DNA from 4 places in the Alkalispirillum mobile genome. Region 2 is predicted to be linked to each of the others. Evidence: predicted binding sites of a transcription regulator. Region 2 holds the regulator's gene; each other region holds the start of a gene.
The links. Region 2 encodes FNR, which switches genes on or off when oxygen is low (the NO sensors DNR and NnrR bind a similar motif). Its sites were predicted from a motif close to TTGATNTANATCAA; they were not measured.

Region 1: DFR31_RS12965 (cytochrome-c peroxidase) is a predicted target of FNR. The motif match lies at 2,870-2,883, and genes of this name have one in related genera.
Region 3: DFR31_RS03460 (putative zinc-binding protein) is a predicted target of FNR. The motif match lies at 2,392-2,405, and genes of this name have one in related genera.
Region 4: ccoN (cytochrome-c oxidase, cbb3-type subunit I) is a predicted target of FNR. The motif match lies at 2,460-2,473, and genes of this name have one in related genera.

What each region holds. Positions count from the first base shown of each region.
Region 1 covers NZ_RCDA01000006.1:14,104-18,833, reverse strand. Annotated here, with positions in the region: gene DFR31_RS12985 (hypothetical protein) at 1-607, shown strand, start outside; gene yihA (ribosome biogenesis GTP-binding protein YihA/YsxC) at 627-1,241, opposite strand; gene DFR31_RS12975 (protein-methionine-sulfoxide reductase heme-binding subunit MsrQ) at 1,288-1,890, opposite strand; gene msrP (protein-methionine-sulfoxide reductase catalytic subunit MsrP) at 1,892-2,839, opposite strand; gene DFR31_RS12965 (cytochrome-c peroxidase) at 3,017-4,024, shown strand; gene DFR31_RS12960 (c-type cytochrome) at 4,237-4,730, shown strand, end outside.
Region 2 covers NZ_RCDA01000001.1:1,433,229-1,437,958, reverse strand. Annotated here, with positions in the region: gene DFR31_RS06845 (SAM-dependent methyltransferase) at 1-670, opposite strand, end outside; gene trxA (thioredoxin) at 766-1,629, shown strand; gene fnr (fumarate/nitrate reduction transcriptional regulator Fnr) at 1,745-2,533, shown strand; gene DFR31_RS06830 (Hsp20/alpha crystallin family protein) at 2,603-3,055, opposite strand; gene DFR31_RS06825 (hypothetical protein) at 3,204-4,040, shown strand; gene DFR31_RS06820 (ion transporter) at 4,044-4,730, shown strand, end outside.
Region 3 covers NZ_RCDA01000001.1:733,954-738,683, forward strand. Annotated here, with positions in the region: gene DFR31_RS03450 (putative bifunctional diguanylate cyclase/phosphodiesterase) at 1-1,284, opposite strand, end outside; gene DFR31_RS03455 (DUF2237 family protein) at 1,419-1,799, opposite strand; gene DFR31_RS03460 (putative zinc-binding protein) at 1,916-2,329, opposite strand; gene DFR31_RS03465 (NnrS family protein) at 2,462-3,601, shown strand; gene DFR31_RS03470 (LysR family transcriptional regulator) at 3,563-4,444, opposite strand; gene DFR31_RS03475 (YbfB/YjiJ family MFS transporter) at 4,566-4,730, shown strand, end outside.
Region 4 covers NZ_RCDA01000001.1:686,397-691,126, reverse strand. Annotated here, with positions in the region: gene DFR31_RS03240 (transglutaminase TgpA family protein) at 1-417, opposite strand, end outside; gene DFR31_RS03235 (DUF58 domain-containing protein) at 414-1,310, opposite strand; gene DFR31_RS03230 (AAA family ATPase) at 1,385-2,311, opposite strand; gene ccoN (cytochrome-c oxidase, cbb3-type subunit I) at 2,559-3,998, shown strand; gene ccoO (cytochrome-c oxidase, cbb3-type subunit II) at 4,011-4,622, shown strand; gene DFR31_RS03215 (cbb3-type cytochrome oxidase subunit 3) at 4,631-4,730, shown strand, end outside.

The DNA of each region.
Region 1 (4,730 bases), on a different contig from region 2:
GCTGGGTACCGGGACGGCGCAGGCCGCCGGCCCGTTTGCACTGGGTGTGAAGGCAGGGACCACCGGTCTCGGCGTGGAGGGCACGCTGGGCATGACCGACCGGGTTAACCTGCGGGCCACGGTCACCGGGTTCGATTACAGCACCGACCTGGAAGAGGACGACATCGAGTACGACGGCACCCTGAAACTGCGCAGTGCCGGGCTGCTCGCCGACTGGTACCCCTTCGGGGGGCGCTTTCGCCTGAGTGCGGGTGGGTTTTACAACGGCAACGAGTTCAGCGGGTCGGCCCGCGGTGAACTGGATGTCGGGGACAACACCTACGACGATGCGCGCCTGGACGCCGAGGTGGACTGGCGCAGCTTCGCCCCCTACCTGGGTATCGGTTGGGGCAATGCGGTGGCTGGCGGGCGGCTGACGCTGACCTCGGACATCGGTGTGCTGTTCACTGGCTCACCCAGCGTCAGCGTGGATGGCACCACGGGCGACGCGAACGTGGATGACCAATTCCGTGATGACCTACGCGAGGAGGAACGCAGCCTGGAGGATGATCTGGACAGCGTTAAGTACTACCCGGTCATCTCCATCTCGCTGAACTACCGGTTCTAGTCCGCCGGGGCCGGGCGACTCAGTCGCCCTCGACCGGCCCCAGCCCCAGCCACTCGTCCAGCCGGGCGTGGGCCTCGTCCACGCCCATCCGCTTGCTGGCAGAGAAGATCTGCCAGGTCACCCCGGGCCACTCCGCCTGCAGCTGGCGGCCCACGTTCTGACCCCGGTTGCGCGCCGCCCCCTGCTTAAACTTGTCGGCCTTCGTCAGCAGCACATGCACCGGCACGCCAATGTGGGTGCACCAGTCCAGCATCTGGCGATCGAATTCGGTGAGCGGATGGCGCAGGTCCATCACCAGGACCACGCCACGGAGGGCGTCGCGCCCGGCCAGGTACTCCGGCAGCACCTGGTCCCAACGTCGGCGCACCGCGGCTGGGACCTTGGCATAGCCGTATCCGGGCAGGTCCACCAGTGCGGCGTTCTCGGTGACCGGGAAGACATTGATGAGCTGGGTGCGTCCGGGGGTCTTGCTGGTGCGGGCCAGGGATTTCTGGTTGGTCAGGGTGTTGATGGCGCTCGACTTGCCGACATTGGAGCGGCCGGCAAAGGCCACCTCGCGCCCCAGGTCCTGCGGCATGCGGCGCAGGTCCGGGGCGCTGGTTAGAAAACGGGCCTGGAAGTAGATAGGGTTCATGCCGCCATTGTCCCCTAGCGGGCGCCGGCGGCCAAGCAGCGGGCGCTTACCAGCGCCGGTCGACCACTACGCAGCCCAGGCGGAAGGCGACCAGCGCGGCCAGCACGATGGCGAAAAGGGTCACGTCCCGGTAATCGGCCCGGGTGAGGATCCAGAAGTGCACCACCCCCAGCGTGGCGGAGATGTACACCAGGCGGTGCAGCCACTGCCAGGCGACCTTGCCCATGGCCTGCTGCGCCGCGCGGAACGAGGTGAGCACCAACGGCACCAGCAGCAACAGCCCAGCGACGCCGTAGCGGACGTACTCCAACCCCCACAGGTCCTGCCAGATCCAGGGCCAGTCCCAGTACTGGTCCAGCCCCATCCAGGCCAGGGCGTGGCCGCACAGCCATACGAACGCCCATAGGCCCATCTGCCTGCGTGCGGCCATGAACCCGACCCATCCGGTGAGCCGGAAGGCCGGACCAAGCGCGATGGTGGCGAGCAGCAGCCCCAGGCCGAAACGGCCGGTGAAGTGGACCACCGCCTCCGCCGGGTTGGCCCCCAGTTCCGCCTGGGTCCAGGCCCAGCCCAGCCACAGGGCCGGGCCGGCGCAGGCCACCAGAACCAATAATCGAAATGCATTAATCGCCGTTTTCTTGTTAAACATATTAAAAGTATTTTTCCAGGTCCATGCCCTCGTACAGGTGGGCCACTTCGTCCTCGTAGCCGTTGAACATCAACGTCTCCCGTCGGCCTGATTCGCCGATGCGTCGCTCCCGGGCCTGCGACCAGCGCGGATGGTCCACGTGGGGGTTCACGTTGGCGTAGAAGCCGTATTCCTCCGGTGACTTCTCTTCCCACGCGCTCATCGGCTGCTCCTCCTGCAGCCGGATCCGCACGATGGACTTGATGCTCTTGAAACCGTATTTCCACGGTACCACCAGGCGGATCGGGGCGCCGTTCTGGTTGGGCATCGGCTTGCCATAGAGGCCCACGGCCAGCAGCGTCAACGGGTGCATGGCCTCGTCCATGCGCAGCCCCTCCCGGTAGGGCCAGTCGATGATGTCCCGGCGCTGGCCGCGCAGGTTGTCCGGGTCGTAGATGGATTCGAAGACGACGTACTTGGCACGGGACGTGGGCTCGTGCCGCTCCAGCAGCTTGCGCAGCTCGAAGCCGACCCAGGGAATGACCATGGACCAGGCCTCCACGCAACGCAGCCGGTAGATGCGCTCTTCCAGCTCATCGGGGCGGATCACATCATCGAGGTCGAGTTTCCCGGGTTTATTCACTTCGCCTTCTATACTGAGTGTCCAGGGGTCCGTCTGCAGTTGGTGGGCCCAGTCCGAGGGGTCCCGCTTGCGGGTGCCCAGTTCGTAGAAGTTGTTGTAGGAGGTGATGTCGTCAAGACTTGTCAGTGACTCGTCCGTCGAGAGATCGCTCTCCGGTACAGCGTCCAGGCCCCCTTGCCAGGCGGCGGCGGGCTTGATGAGCAGGCCCGGGGCGGCGGCGGCCACGGCCAGCCCCGCGCTTTGACGGAGGAACTTGCGCCGGGCCCGGTAAAGGGGCTCCGGGGTTACCTCTGATTCGGGGATCTTCGGGTAGCGGTATCGGGCCATGACGAGTCCTCCAGGAAAGTGAGCAAAAACTTGATCCGCAGCAAAACCGAGTATTTCACTTGGTTGTATAGGGTTACAACCTGCCGTACCTTCATTTTGGAACAGTTACAGAGCAATTGGATTGATGCTCTGCAAAGGGGTTCACCTCGCCAGCGTCAAATTTCAAGGAGGCGCACTATGTTCAGCCTGGGTTCCAACCTGCGCAAGGTTATTCCCGCCCTCGGTGTCGGTGCCGTCATGGCCTTCACCGCCGGGAACGCTGCTGCCGACGACGGTTTCTACGACCAGTATGCCGATCGTTTCGAGCCGCTGCCCGCCCTGCCGCCGATCCCCGCCGACAACTCCCTGACCAAGGAGAAGATCGAGCTGGGCAAGATGCTCTTTTTCGAGCCGCGGATCTCCTCCAGCGGCGTCATCAGCTGTGCCACCTGTCACAACCCCGCGCTGGGTTGGGCAGACCGCATCCCGCGTGCCGTCGGGCATGAGGGCCAGGTCGGTGAGCGCAACACTCCCACCGTTCTGAACTCCGGTTTCCTGGAGTCGCAGTTCTGGGACGGCCGCGAGCCCGATCTGGAGGGCCAGGCCCTGGGCCCGATCGAGGATGACATCGAGATGGCCATGGATCTGGACGATGCCCTCGATCGCCTCGAGGCGTTCGACGAGTATCAAGATGCCTTCTCCGCGGCTTACCCGGGTGAGGATGCGCCGATCACCGCCGACAACGTGGCCAAGGCCCTGGCCACCTTCCAGCGCACCCTCAACACCCCGAACTCGCCTTTCGACCGCTATCTGAGGGGTGATCTGGACGCGCTGACCGACAAGCAGAAGCGCGGCATGGCCGCCTTCGTGGACAATGGCTGCATCGCCTGCCACCGCGGGCCGGCGCTGACCGACAGCCAGTTCCACAGCATTCAGGTGCCGGGCTCCACCGACAAGGGCCGCTATCTGATTACCGGGGATGAGGCGGACAAGTACGCCTTCCGCACCCCGACGCTGCGCAACGTGGCGGTGACCTACCCCTACTTCAACAACGGTGGGGTGGAGACCCTGGAGGAAGCCACCCAGGTCATGGGGCGTGAGATGCTGAACCGCGAGTTCGACGACGAGACCGTCGCCGAGCTGGTGGCCTTCATGGAATCCATGACCGGTGAGATGCCGGACTTCCAGGTCCCGGCCCTGCCGTAAGGCCTGTGCGCCGCGCCCGGCCCCGGGCGCGGCGTTTTTCCACACGCCCCAGATTGACCGCCTACCGGGCGGCTGATATAACTATCAGCCGTTTATCCGTCGGCCACCGGCCTTCACGCTAGAATCATCAAAACCAAACACCAGGTTGAGTCAGCGCCTGATCAATGTGTGAGCGCGTACCAGCCCGGAGGCATCCAGAGGTGATCGGATCCATGAACAACCGGTTTATTGCAGCCGCTGCCGGCCTCTTCCTGGCTGGCGCCAGTCTGCCGGCCCTTGCCGTTGATGGTGACATCGAAGCCGGCGAGCAGAAGGCGTCAACCTGCATCGCCTGTCACGGTGCCCAAGGCAACAGCACCAATCCCGAATGGCCCTCCCTGGCCGGTCAGCCCGCCGAGTACACGGTCCACCAGCTCAAGCTGTTCCGTGACGGCGGTCGCGAAGACCCGCTCATGAGCAGCCAGGCCGCCCCGCTCTCCGACGAGGACATTCGTGATCTGGCCGTCTACTACGAGGCCCAGGAGGCCAAGCACCACGAGGCCGACGAGGAACTGGCCGAGCGGGGCAAGCTGATCTACCGGGGTGGTTTGCCGAATGAGGGTGTCGCTGCCTGTATTGCCTGCCACGGCCCGGCTGGTGAAGGCATCAAAGGCGCCAAGTACCCCCGCGTCGGTGGTCAGCATGCGGAGTACATGCGCAAGGCACT
Region 2 (4,730 bases):
GGACCCGGTCGTCCAGGCCGGCTTGCGCAGCGCGCCGGGTAGCCACCTCCAGTTGCTCCGTGGAGAGCGTGACCCCGGTAACATCCACCGGGGCGTAACGGGCCAGGGACAGGCCCATGCCGCCCCAGCCGCTGCCGATGTCCAGGACCCTCTGGTCCGGTGCCAGGCAGAGCTTGGCGGCCAGGTGGCGCTTTTTCTTCGCCTGGGCCTCCTCCAGGCTCTCCGCCCCGGTCTCGAAGTAGGCGCAGGAGTACTGGCGGTCGCTGTCGAGGAAGAGGTCGAACAACTCGCCGGACAGGTCGTAGTGGTGCGCGACGTTGCGCCGCGCCCGGTACAGCGGGTTGAACTGCGCCAGGTAGCGGAAGGGGCGCAGGAGGCGGCGTTGTAACCGGTGCCAGCCGGTCTGTTCCAGCTCCCGCAACGCCCCGCAGGCGATGGTAAGCAGCTCGCGCAGACTGCCCTGTTCCAGTTTCAGGCGCTGGTCCATCCAGGCCTCGCCCAGCTCCAGATCGGGGCGCAGCCCCAGGCGCCGGACCGTGGCCCAGTCCTTGAGCCTCACCACGACGTGCGGGGTGTTGCCCGGGCCGAATCCCAGTCGCTTGTTATCGGGGAGGATGACCTCCAGCCGTCCCTCCGTCACAATGCGCGATAATAAGCGTTCCAAGAGCATGACGACGCCCCTTTTGACCGTCCGTCAACCAGGGTGTTTGCTCTCAGGATAGATTCATTTCGTCGACCATGCCGACGCACAGTATGGGAGTGCCTGTGACTACCTCACCACATATTATCGATATCACCATGGACAACTTCCAGTCAGAGGTGCTGGAAGGCTCCATGCAGCAACCGGTCCTGGTGGATTTCTGGGCCGAGTGGTGCCAGCCCTGCAAGACCCTCATGCCCCTGCTGGAGAAGCTGGCCGAGGAATACCGCGGCGCCTTCCGCCTGGCACGAGTCAATTGCGACGAGCAGCAGGCGATTGCTGCCCAGGTGGGTGTGCGCAGCCTGCCCACCGTCATCCTGGTCTCCCAGGGGCAGGTGCTGGACCAGTTCACCGGTGCGCTCCCGGAGGGTGAGCTGCGCCGTTTCCTGGATCAGCATGTGCAGGCCCCGCAAGCCGATCCGCTGGAGCAGGCGCGGGAGCTTGTGGCCGCCGGAGACCTGCAGGGCGCGATCCCGCTCCTGGAGCAGGCCCGCTCGGACCGGCCGGACGATCAGGAGGTGGCCCTTGATCTGGCCCATGCGCTGATGCAGACCGGCGAGCCGGAGAAGGCCGAGGCCATAGTCGCCGAGCTGCCGGATGATGCCCGTCACGACCCGCGGTGCAAGGGGATCAAGGCGCACCGGGCTTTTTCCGAGCAGCTGGCGGACCTGCCTGGCCGCGATGCCCTGGCCGCACGGCTGGAGCAGGACCCGGCCGATACCGAAGCGCGCCACGGGCTCGCCCTTTACCAGGTGCTGGCCGGGGAGAATGAGCCGGCCCTGGAGCACTTGCTCTGGATTGTGCGCCACGACCGCCAGTGGGGCGATGATCGCGGGCGGGATACCCTGCTGCGGGTGTTTGATCTGCTGGGTGCCGAGGACCCGTTGGTCCGGCAGTACCGCAGCCGGTTGTTCCAGAGCCTCTATTGAGGGCGCCGCCCCTCACACCGGCGACGGTTCGCTTTGTACGGGCAGCGGCATTGGCGGTATTCTGTTGCCTGGTTTTCATGCCGGCCGCAAGGCCGCCCTCCGGCGGGGTATCCGTATGGCGCACTGGCAGGGAGAAAGGGTAGTGCAATTGGCAGGCTCCAAGGGCGCCTGTAGCGATTGCTCCCTGTTCAGCCTCTGTCTTCCCAAGGGGTTGGATGACGAGCACGTTCGGCGTCTGGACGAGATCCTGCAGCGTCAGCGCCCGTTGCGTCGGGGCGATGTGCTCTTCCGGGAGGGGGATGGCTTCCGTGCGGTGTATGCCGTGCGGGCCGGTGCACTGAAGACTTATACCATCTCCCGCGATGGCGAGGAGCAGGTCACCGGTTTTCACATGCCGGGGGAGATGATCGGGCTGGATGCGGTCAGCCTGGGTGAGCATCCCTGCGAGGCGCGGGCGCTGGAGACCTCCAGCATCTGCGAGATCCCCTTCCCGGAGCTGGAGGAACTGGCCCGGGCCATTCCCGACCTCCAGCGCCAGCTCCTTCGTCTGATGAGCAAGGAGATCTTCCAGGACCACGAGATGCTCCACGCCCTGGCCCGGCGGAACGCCGAGGAGCGCCTGGCCATCCTGTTGCTGAATTTCTCCGAGCGGTTCGCCCGCCGGGGGCTGTCGGCGACGCGCTTCCGTCTGCCCATGTCGCGCAGTGACCTCAGTAACTACCTTGGGCTGGCGCCGGAAACCATGAGCCGGCTGTTCCGGCGTTTCCAGGAGCAGGGGTGGCTGCACAGCCGGGGCAAGGAAATCACCCTCAAGGAGCCGGCAAGCCTGGAGCGGCTGGCCGGGCACTGCCAGGAGCGCCCCTGCGGCCGGCCCACCCTGTCCGGGCCTTCATCGGCGGATTGACCCCGGGCAGTCCCGGCGTTTCGGGAAGGAGTGGGGCCGGCGGGGGCGTGCCCGCGGCCCCGGCCCGCGTTATTCCGCTTTCACCTCGATACGCTGAGCAGGCGGTGCGACCTTCTTGGGGACCGTCACCTCCAGTACGCCGTTGCGGGAGCGCGCCTCGATGTTTTCAGCATCCACCGACTCCGGGAGCGAGAACCGGCGGTAGAAGGTGCCGCGGGCCCGTTCCACGCGCTTCCAGCCCTGCTCGCTCTCGGTGCTCTCCGACTCGCGCGAGCCCTTAATGGCGAGCACGCCCTGATCCATGCTGATCTCGATGTCCTCCGGTGCCACCCCCGGCAGATCCGCATGGATGTGGTAGGCCTTCTCGTCCTCCGAGATGTCTACGGCCGGCAGCCACTGCCCGGCGGTCTCTGCGCTCTCGGCCTCATCGGCCGCCAGCGGGCCGCGCTGGCCGAACATGCGGTCCAGATCGCCTTGGATCTGACGCAGGGTGTTCCACGGGTCGTACCGTACGATCGCCATGACAATCACCTCCCATGAATGATTGCTGACCGGTTGTTTGATGTCCTCACTCTGTTAGATAGGGCGCGCGCCGGATTTTTCAAGAGGCGGAATCGGCCTCGTGGTATGGTTTCGCCCTCTGAATCGTGATGATTGGGGTAGGCCCACTATGAAGCTGCGTTACTGGCATGGGTTGGTGGCACTGGCGGTGGTCGGTGCCGTGGCCGTGCTCGGCCTGCAGGCCTGGGCGGACCGTGAGGGGCGCTTGGCCCTGGAAGAGGCGCTGGAGGGGCTGCCGGCAGAGTGGAGCGCGGATTACGATCGGGTAGCCGTTAACTTGTGGAATCAGCGTCTGCATGTCTTTGACCTGACGGTGGCGCACGAGGGTGAGCAACCCCTGCGCGTGGATGAGCTGATCGTGGTGGACGTGGACCGGGAGCACAGCCCGCCCCACCACCTCAGGGTGCGTGCGGTCGGGCTGCACGCCGACCCGGCCGATGGCTGGCCGGTGCCGGCCGCGGACTGGTCCGATGACTCGGCGGAGTGGGTGTTCGCGTACCGCTATGACCCGGAGGCACAGGCCCTGCAAGTGGACGAGTTCCGCCTGAATATCCCGGGGCGAGGCTGGGCGGTAGGGCGCCTCCACCTGACCCGCTTCGACCTGGGCGAGACCCTGCGGACCCATGCGCTGGAGCTCCCGGAGTTCGAGGTGGCCGGCCTCAACCTGCGTTATCGCGACCAGGGGTTCTTCCGCGCGCTGGCGGATGAGAGCCAGGCGGAGGCACTGATTCCCATGGTGCAGGGTTGGGCGGGCCGTTTCGGTGAGCCCTTTTTCATGGAGACGGCCGAGGCCGTGACGGTTTTCCTGCGCGACCCGGTAGGGCTTGAGCTGCGGGCGCGCCCGACCGAGCCCGTGCCGCTCCTCGATCTCGTGGCAATGGCCATGGTCACGCCGGAGGCGATTCCGGCCCGGCTGGACGCACAGGTGCGGGTGGTGAGGGACTAGGCCATGAGTGAGCACCAGAAGGACATGATCGGTCACCTGGTGCAGCACCCGGAGGACGAGAGCCTGCGGGGGCGCCTGGCCTGGTTCATCGACCTGCCGGCGATTCAGTATTTCATCGTCGGGCTCATCCTGCTGAACGCGGTCACGTTGGGGCTGATGACCTCGCCCGCCTTGACCGAGGCGTTGCAACCCTGGCTGGGCTGGGTCAATACCATCATCGTCGCCGCCTTCGTGGTGGAAATCCTGCTACGGATGATCGCTGACGGCACCCGTTTTGTCCGAAGCGGTTGGAACCTTTTCGACTTCGCCGTGGTGGCCGTCTCGCTGGTGCCGGACTCCGGTGCCTTCTCGGTGCTGCGGGCCCTGCGCATCCTCAAGGTGCTACGCCTCTTCTCGATGGTCCCGCGGCTGCGCCGGATCGTTGAAGCGTTGCTCAAGGCCATTCCCGGCATCGCCTGGATCGCCCTGCTGTTGCTGGTGATCTTCTACGTGTTCGCGGTGATGGGGGTGAAGCTGTTCGCCCAGACCTTCCCCGAGTGGTTCGGTACCCTGGGGAGTAGCATGTACACCCTGTTCCAGATCATGACCCTGGAAAGCTGGTCCATGGGCATCGCCCGACCCGTGATTGAGGCCTACCCGTGGGCCTGGGTCTACTTTGTGGCGTTCATCCTCATCTCCTCGTTCACGGTG
Region 3 (4,730 bases), 700 kb from region 2:
GCGCTTGGCCTGCTGCATCGCACGGTTGGCAAATTGGACCAACTCCTCGGGACTGCGCACATCGTCGTGGCTGAAAGCGATACCGACGCTGGCGCTGATATGCACCTGCTCCGTGCCCAAGGTGTGGGAGCGAGAGAACAGCCCGAGCACGCGCTCCGCCAGGGCCAATGCCTCCTGCTCGTCGGCCAGACTGGGCAGCAGCAGGACAAACTCGTCTCCCCCGAACCGGGAGAGGGTATCCCCGGGCCCCAGCAGCTTCTCCAACCGCCTTGCCGTGGCGACCAGCAGCCTATCGCCGAAGGCATGCCCGAGACTGTCGTTCACCGGCTTGAAGTCGTCCAGGTCGATGTACAAAACGGCCAGAGGCTGGCGGTGCCGGCGGCAGAGCTCAAAGTCGTGGGCCAGCCGTGACTCGAACTCCCGCCGGTTGGGCAGCCCGGTGAGGGCATCGTGGCTGGCGTAATAGGCCAGGCGCGCCTCGTACTGCTTGCGCAGGGTGATATCCCGGGCAATGCCATAGATACCGATGACCTGGTCATCAACGATGATGGGCAGGTTGGTGATATCCAGAGCGACCGGCTGGTCCGCATTCGCCCGATACGCCTTGATCTCGTAGTGTTGCGGCTCGCCACGGACCGCCGCGGCGAAGGCCTCCTCACAGCGTTGCCGGCAGTCCTCGGTGACCAGGTCGTTGTAGTGTCGGCCAAGCAAACGAGATTCGGGCAACCCCAAGATGTCCCCGGCCGCCCGGTTTAGGGCACATAGGCGCCCGGCCATGTCGATTTGGAAAACGGCATCGGGATGCTCGGTAAACAGTGACCGGTACCGCTGTTCCGTCTCCTCGAGCGTACGCCGCTCCTGGTGGCGTTCCACCGCCAGGGCCACCAGGCCGGCGGCCCGGTTGATATGCGCCTGATCGGCCTCGTCCGGCACGCCGGGCCCGCGGTAATAGGTGGCAAAGGTGCCCAGCAGGGCACCGTCCCGGCCGAGCACCGGCATGGACCAGCAGGCCCGCACCCCCTCCGCCCGGGCGAGCGCATGGAAACCGCGCCAGGCATCCGACTCGGCAATATCCTCGGTGATCACCAGCTGCCGCAGATAAGCGGCTGAGCCGCATGAGCCGACATGGGGACCGATCGGGATATCCTGCATGGCAGCGCGGTAAGCCGGTGACAGACTGTCGCCTCCCGCCAGCGTAAGCGACTGGCGTTCGGCATCGAACAGCATGATGGAGACCAGCGCCCCTGGGAGCAGCTGTTCGCCCATCCGACTGATTGCGGCCAAGGTGGTTTCGAGAGGCGCATGCCGCGCAATCAAGTCCTGAATCCGCTGCTGGGCCTCAAGTTGTGCACGGACGTCGGCCACCGGTAAGTGCCCACCCTCGCGCTTTGGGGATAAAGACGGGTCACCTACCATGGTTACAGCGAGACCGGGCCCACCGCATGAGCCTTCAGGTCTTTCAGCGAGGCGACTTGCAGGGCGGATTCGTGCGTGGCCTCGAGGATGACCGGCGGGGCACAGCCCGCATGGCAGGCCTCAGACCAACGTGCCGCACACAGACACCAGCGATCACCGGCCTGCAGCCCGGGAAACCCGAACTCCGGGCGCGGTGTCTGCAGGTCGTTACCCCGTCGAGCGGAAAAGGCCAGGAAATCGTCCGTGACCAGGGCACAAACAACGTGCAGTCCGGCATCCGTGGCGTCGGTATGGCAGTAACCGTCGCGAAAATACCCCGTCATGGGATCACGACAACAGGATTGCAGGGGCGTACCCAGCACATTCACCGCGTCACTGCTCATGCTGCACCTCGGGTTGCCATTACCGCCAGTCGGCGTCAGCCCACACACTAACGCCCTTCGAGCATGGTAGCCCAGTCGCAGCGAACTTGTCTCAGGTTGGGCGAAGGGTTCAGCCGTTACCGGTCATGCCCGTGCGCGACCGGACTGCCTGCCCCTCCCTTGGCGTCGGACTGCAACTGCCCGACCAGCTGCGGGAAAATCTTGTCCGCTGCCGCTTCCGACCAGGGCTTGCGGTATTGCTTCCGGACACCATGGTCGGTGAGCAACTCATGCCAGGTCGGTTGAATGCCGTGGCGGGCCAGGCTGTGCCGCACACACTGAAGCTGGCAACCATCGAGCGCGAGGATCGGCCGCCCGGACTTGGCCTTTTTCACCAGGGACGGGACATCGCCCCCGACCCCGGCGATGCAGGACATCTCCGCCACCCCTTCCGATTGCAGGCGGAGGGCCAGGTGGTTGGCCAGCTGGGCGACACTGGAACAACCGGAACAGGAATAGACCAGGGGCTTTTCGTTAGTGAAACGACTCATTCAGGCCTCGCTCGGCAGAGGGACTTCGCCCGCAGGCTGCCTCATTTAGGGCCCGATGTGCGTTGATGCGCGGCAACATTAAGATGCATTCTATTTGTTCTTTATCCACCTTGGCCCTAAAGTGCCTTAGCCATGTCCCAGACTCACAGCACGCCCCAGACCCGCCGTCGCCGGTATCACAAGGCCGACACCTTCTTCTTCCCTGCCGCGGTCCTCTTTGCCCTGATCGCGGTCCCGCTCTCCGTCCAGGGAATCTACCACCATCAGCCCCTGGCACCCGGTCTGGCCACACCGCTGGATCACGGCCAGGAACTGCTGTTCGGTTATGGCCTCGCGCTGGTCACCGGTTTCATGGCAACCCGCGTCACCTTACCCACCCTGCTCACCCTGGCCACGCTCTGGCTCGCCGCACGGGTCAGTGGCGCGGTAATGCCCCACGGGGCGCTGCCCGCGCTGCTCAACGGACTATTCGTCTTTCTGCTGGCCACGCAGATCCTGCCGCCGCTGCTTCGCAGTGCGAAAAAGTGGCGCAACCAGGCCTTTGGCTGGCTGCTGCTGGCCCTCTGCGGGGTGGCTGCCCTCTACCACCTGGCCCGGGGCCTGGATCACTACGGCGTCAGCTGGCTGTTGCTCCGCGAATCGGTGCTGTTGTTTGCCCTGCTGATGCTCTTTGTCGGGGGGCGGATAATCGCCCCGGCCGTAGCGGGCGCGATCGAGCGCCAGGGCGGGCGGCTGGAAGCCCGGGTGCAACCCCGCCTGGAGGCGGCCCTGCTCCTGCTCATGGCGCTGGCCATCGTGTGTGCGGCCATACCCGGCCTTGGCCTGCCGGCTGGCCTGGCCCTGTTGGCCACGGCAGGCGTGGCCGCGGCGCGCCTGTTCCGCTGGCAGCTCTGGCGCTGCATCCACCGCCCAGACCTGGTCGCGCTCGGGGTCGGTTACGGCTGGCTGGTGGCGGGCACCCTGCTGCTCGGTGCGGTTCAGTTCGGATGGCTCGCGCCGGGCACCGCCACCCACGCCATCACAGTCGGTGCGCTAGGGGCTCTGAGTACCGCGGTCATCACCCGGACCTGGGGCCATCGCCACCGCTGCTTGCCCGGGTTCTATCGCTGGCTGCTGCTCGTGACCGCGTTGGTCAGCCTGAGTGCGCTGCTGCGGATCCTCTGGGCCGATACCCTGATCGGACTCTGGTCGGCAGCAGCACTATGGACTGGCGCAATGGTATTCCAGTTAGCGCTACTGCTCTGGGTCGTCATGCCGCGGGGGCAACACTGACTCAGCGAACCGCTGCAGGGTCGGGGTCCAGCATTCTTGGGAGCGGGCAACGAACCAGGTATCCACCGCGCCGATTTCCTCCGGCAGCAGACAGGCATGAATGCCAAAACGATCGGCGTGGGCCTCGACCACGGCCTGCGGGAGCAGGGCATAACCCATCCCGGCGGCCACGCACCCCAAAATGGCATCCAAGGTGCCAAAGTCGAAAATTCTGGCTGAGGATATCCCGTGGCTCGCGAGCAGGAGCTCAACGCGCTGCCGGTAGCTGCAGCCCTGGCGGAAGGCCAAAAAGGTCGAACCTTGCAATTGTTCTGAGGAGGGCAACGTACTGAGGGGGTGCCCGGCTACCAGCGCTAGCCGCTCATTGAATGCAACGGCCTGGTAAAGCCGCGGATCTTCCACCCGGCCTGCGACAAACGCGCAGTCCAGGCGTCCCGCAGCCATCGCCTCGACCAGGTCAGCAGTGGGCCCGGTCCGAACCCGCAGGTCGACGTCTGGGTATTGGGCATGGAACGCGGCCAGCGGGGCCGGCAGGCGCAAGGCCATTGTGGTCTCCATGGCCCCGAGGTGAAGCGCACCGCTGGGCGAGCACTGCCCTTGGAAGGCTGCAATCGCTTCATCATGCGCACCCACAATACGCTCAGCGTGTGCCACCAAACTCCGGCCCGCGGGGGTCAGGCGGACCCTGGCCTGGCGGTCCAGAAGGCGAGCATCGAGTTCTTGCTCTAAGCGCTTGATATGCGCTGTGACATTAGACTGCACGGTGTGCATCCGCTCCGCCGCCGCAACAAAACTGCCACTCTCCACCACCGCCAAAAACAGACGTAACGACTTGATTTGCATCAACGCCCCGCGAGATTCATAAAAAGCGATAATTGCAATCGCAATTTATCGTTTTTAAGCATTCTCTACCAGCCGTACCCTGCGCTCTGTCCATGACGTGGTAGGGAGCACTTGATTGCGAATGTTCCAGAAAGACCTACCGGCACTGGCTGTCGGCTTTGCGGCGACATTGATCGGCGTCGGTTTGGCACGCTTCGCCTACACCCCACTAGTACCCGCTGTCATAGAGGCCGAGTGGTTTCCGCCGGCTCAAGCGGCTTACCTGGGTGCAGCCAATTTGCTGGGG
Region 4 (4,730 bases), 750 kb from region 2:
GAACCCGAGGTAGAACGCCATGGGGAGCTCCTGCGAGCGCAGGAACTGGGTGCCAACCAGGAAAAAGCCGAGCCCGATCAGCAGGATCGCATCGCGCCGGCTGCGCAGCTCCAGCAACTTCAGCGCGCTCATGCACAGGAGCAGGGCGGTGCCGGCCTCCTGGCCGAGCAGCTCACCGTAACTGAGGTAAACCCCGCCAATGGCCAACAGCGTGAGGGCAAAGCGCAGGGTGCGGGGTGGGAGGCGGCGCCAGCGGTTCAGGTTGACCCAGGACCACAGGCCGCAGGCGAGCGCGCCCAGACTGATCCACAGGGGCAGGTAGGGGGCGTGTGCCGCCCCCACCAGCGCCAGGGTGCCCAGCATCCATGCCTGTGACTGCCGGGGCAATGGCGTCGGCGGGCGGGGGGATGTCTTCACGGCGATGACTCCTGGCCGTGCAGGGCCAGCGCGCGCAGGCAGGCATGCCGGTGGGCCTCGCCCCGGCCCGGTGCGATCTGGACCCGTCCGAGGCGCAGGCCGTAGGGATGGCCGCCATTGTCCAGGTCGATGATCCAGCGGCAGAGCCGGGAGAGGCGCTCCTCCAGTCCCAAGGCGGGGTCCAGTTGCCGTTCGTCCAGCCAGCGGGGTGCGCCCGAGGCGCCGGCGAACTGCTTGGTGTAAACCCGCTCCTCGCCTCGCGCCAGGCGCTTCCAGGCGATGTGGCCCTTGGGGTCACCCACCTGGTAGCGGCGCAAGCCGTGGAAATCATCATCGCCTTCGCCGTGACGATCACCCTGGCGGCCCTCCTGCCCCCGCGGGGGTGGTGGCACGTTGCCTAGCTCCGGGGCCGGATAAACCAGGCTGCGTTGCTGGAGCGAGGGCAGGGCCCAGGCGATAAACAGGCCGGTGGGGAAACGGGTTTGGATACGGAAGCGGGGCAGGGGGCGCCAGCCCCGCTCGCGGGTCGGGACGGTCAGCCACCACTGGGCGCTCTCCCCCGGGGGGATATCGGCGGTTTGCAGCCCTTCGCCGCCGTCCACGGTGATCGCCGGTCGCTCGCGGCCTGCCGGGTCGTGCACCGTGACCGGGAATCGCAGGGGCTGGCCGGCGAAGACTGGCTGCGCCGGTCCTGCGTGTACCTGGAGCCGGTGCAGGTTGTTGAAGGTGTGGTGAATGCTGATGACCAGCAGCCCGACCAACAGGAAAGACAGTAACAGCACCATATTATTGGTGTAGTTCACGCCCCCGAGCCAGACCAGGCCCGCCACGAGGGCCATGAACAGCCCGTAGCGGGTGGGCAGGATGAATATCCGCCGGTAGTGAAGGGACAACTGTTCGGAATCACTCCTGCCCCGATTCAGGGGGAGTTGCCGAAGCAGAGCCCGGAGCCGGCGCAGCGCACGCATCAGGGGATGGCGACCTGTTCCAGCGCTTCGCGCACCCGGTCCTCGTGGGCCCCGGCCGTGCCGTCTTCCCGCGGCTCCAGCCGGTGGCCCGCTACCGGCACGAACACCGCCTGGATGTCTTCCGGCAGCACGGCCCCCCGGTCATGGGAGAGCGCCCAGGCCTGGGCGGTGCGCAGCAGCGCCAGGCCCGCGCGCGGGGAGAGGCCGTGGCGGAAGGCGCCGGACTCCCGGGTATGGCGCAGCAGGGCCTGAAGGTAGTCGAGCAGGGCGTCGGAGGCGTGGATACGCGGCACGGCCTGCTGCAGTGCCTCCAGCTGCGCCACCGGGAGGGCGGGGGTGTCGATCCGGTGCAGCAGATCGCTCCGATCCTCACCGCGCAGCAGGGCGCGCTCCGCGCTGCTGTCGGGGTAGCCCAGGCTCAACCGCATGAGAAAGCGATCGAGTTGTGACTCTGGCAGTGGGAAGGTGCCCAGCTGTGATTCCGGGTTCTGGGTGGCGATGACGAAGAACGGTTCGGGCAGCGCCCGCGTTGCTCCTTCCACGCTCACCTGGCGCTCGGCCATGGCCTCCAGCAGCGCACTCTGCGCCTTGGGGGTGGCGCGATTGACCTCATCGGCTAAAACCAGGGAGGAGAAGATCGGGCCGGGGTGAAAGCGGAAGCTCCCCTGGGCCTTCTCGTAGACAGTGGCACCGATGATGTCGGCAGGCAGCAGATCGCTGGTGAACTGGATCCGTTGAAAGTCTAGCCCCAGCAGCCGGGCCAGGGCCTGGGCCAGGGTCGTCTTGCCGACCCCGGGCAGGTCCTCTATCAGCAGGTGGCCGCGGGCCATGAGGCAGACCAGTGCCAGCCGGACCTCGTGCTCCTTGCCCAGAACGATCTCGTTGGCGGCTTCGAGGAAGCGCTCGATATCCTTTCGCAAGTCCATGTCTCCCGGGACGCTGTGAGCGTTGAATACTGGCGGCACTGCGAATCAGTTGCAAACAAAAGTACGTATGGACGGGCCGCACCAACGCTGAGTTCCCCAAATTTTTTAGCTGTGGGGTGCGGCATCTTGTCACGGTTGGCGATCGGTGTTGACCTGCATCAAGGCGAGGTTGTGCCCGGACGCGGATAATCCACCCCCGTAGAGGATCGCCTGAATCCATCTCAAACCACCTTGCGGATCTGGAGCTATGGACACCAGCACAACTTATAACGAGAAAGTCGTGCGCCAGTTCGCCATTATGACCGTCGTCTGGGGCGTGGTCGGAATGGCGGTTGGTGTACTGATCGCGGCGCAGCTGATCTGGCCGGCGCTGAACTTCGACCACCCGTGGCTGACGTACAGCCGCCTGCGGCCCCTGCATACCAACGCGGTTATCTTCGCGTTCGGGGGCTCGGCGCTGTTTGCCACCTCCTATTACTGTGTGCAGCGTACCTGCGGGGTGCGGTTGCTCTCCGACAAGCTGTCTTCCTTTACGTTCTGGGGCTGGCAGGTTGTCATCGTCGCTGCCGCGATATCGCTTCCCTTGGGTTACACCATGGGCAAGGAGTACGCAGAGCTGGAGTGGCCGATCGCGCTGCTGATCGCGGCCGTCTGGGTGGCTTACGCGATAAACTTCTTCGGTACCATAGCGGTCCGCAAGGTCAAGCACATCTACGTGGCCAACTGGTTCTTCGGGGCCTTCATTCTCACGGTGGCGGTGCTCCACATCGTCAATAACCTGGTGATTCCGGTCGGCCCGATGTGGTCCTACCCGATCTACTCGGGTGCCGTGGATGCCATGGTTCAGTGGTGGTACGGGCACAACGCGGTGGGCTTCTTCCTGACCGCGGGCTTCCTGGGCATGATGTACTACTTCGTGCCTAAGCAGGCCGGGCGCCCCATCTACTCCTACCGGCTGTCCATCGTGCACTTCTGGGCGCTGATCTCGCTGTATATGTGGGCCGGTCCCCACCACCTGCACTACACCGCCCTGCCGGACTGGGTGCAGTCGCTGGGCATGGTCTTCTCGCTGATCCTGCTGGCACCCTCCTGGGGCGGCATGATCAACGGCATCATGACCCTCTCCGGTGCCTGGCATAAGCTGCGCACCGATCCGATCCTCAAGTTCCTCATCGTCTCGCTGTCCTTCTACGGCATGTCCACCTTCGAAGGGCCGATGATGTCCATCAAGACGGTGAACGCGCTGTCCCACTACACCGAGTGGACCATCGGCCACGTGCACTCCGGTGCGCTGGGCTGGGTGGCATTCATCACCTTCGGTTCGATCTACGCGCTGATCCCGCGTGTCTTCAACCGCGAAAGCATGTACAGCATCAAGCTGATCGAGTGGCACTTCTGGATCGCCACCATCGGCACCGTGCTCTACATCGCATCCATGTGGATCGCTGGCGTCATGCAGGGCCTGATGTGGCGTGCGGTCAACGATGACGGGACGCTGACCTACACCTTCTCCGAGGTGCTGGTGGCAACCTATCCCTACTACATGGTGCGCCTGTTGGGTGGGGTCTTGTTCCTCATCGGCATGCTGATGATGGCGTACAACGTCTACAAGACGGTGACCGGTGCCCCGGCCCGCGAGCCGGCCCCCAAGGCCACCGGCCAGGCTGCCGCCGGCCAGACCGCGTAAGGAGGGAGCGGGATGAATCACGAGGTAGTTGAAAAGAACGTCGGCCTGCTTGCCGTGCTGATCATTCTGGTCATCAGCGTGGCCGGTCTGGTGCAGATCGTGCCGCTGTTCTTCCTGAATGAGACCACGCAGGCGCATGAGGGGGTGGAGCCGTATCCGCCCCTGGAATTCGCCGGCCGTGACATTTACGTGCGCGAGGGTTGCTACAACTGCCACTCGCAGATGGTCCGGCCATTCCGCGCCGAGACCGAGCGCTACGGCCACTACTCCCTGGCCAGCGAGTTCGTCTACGACCGCCCCTTCCAGTGGGGGTCCAAGCGGACCGGTCCTGACCTGCACCGGGTGGGTGGTCGTTACACGGACGAATGGCATCAAGTGCACCTGACCAACCCGCGTGACGTGCTGCCGAACTCCAACATGCCCGCCTACCCATGGCTCAATGAGCGGGAGCTGGACGGCGAGCAGGTGGCTCACCGCATGCGCATGCAGCAGCGCTTCCTGGGCGTGCCCTACGATGACGAGATGCTCGATGCGGCTGCAGAGGAGCTGGAGGGCAAAACGGAAATGGACGCCATCATCGCCTACCTGCAAGGGCTGGGTACCGCCATTTCGCGGACACGCTGAGGCTTTAGATGGGCACTGTACACGGCATCGCAACTGCTTTACTGGTCATTCTCTTTCTGGGCGTGGTCTGGTGGGCCTACCACCCGCGCAAGAAGGACGATTTCGACG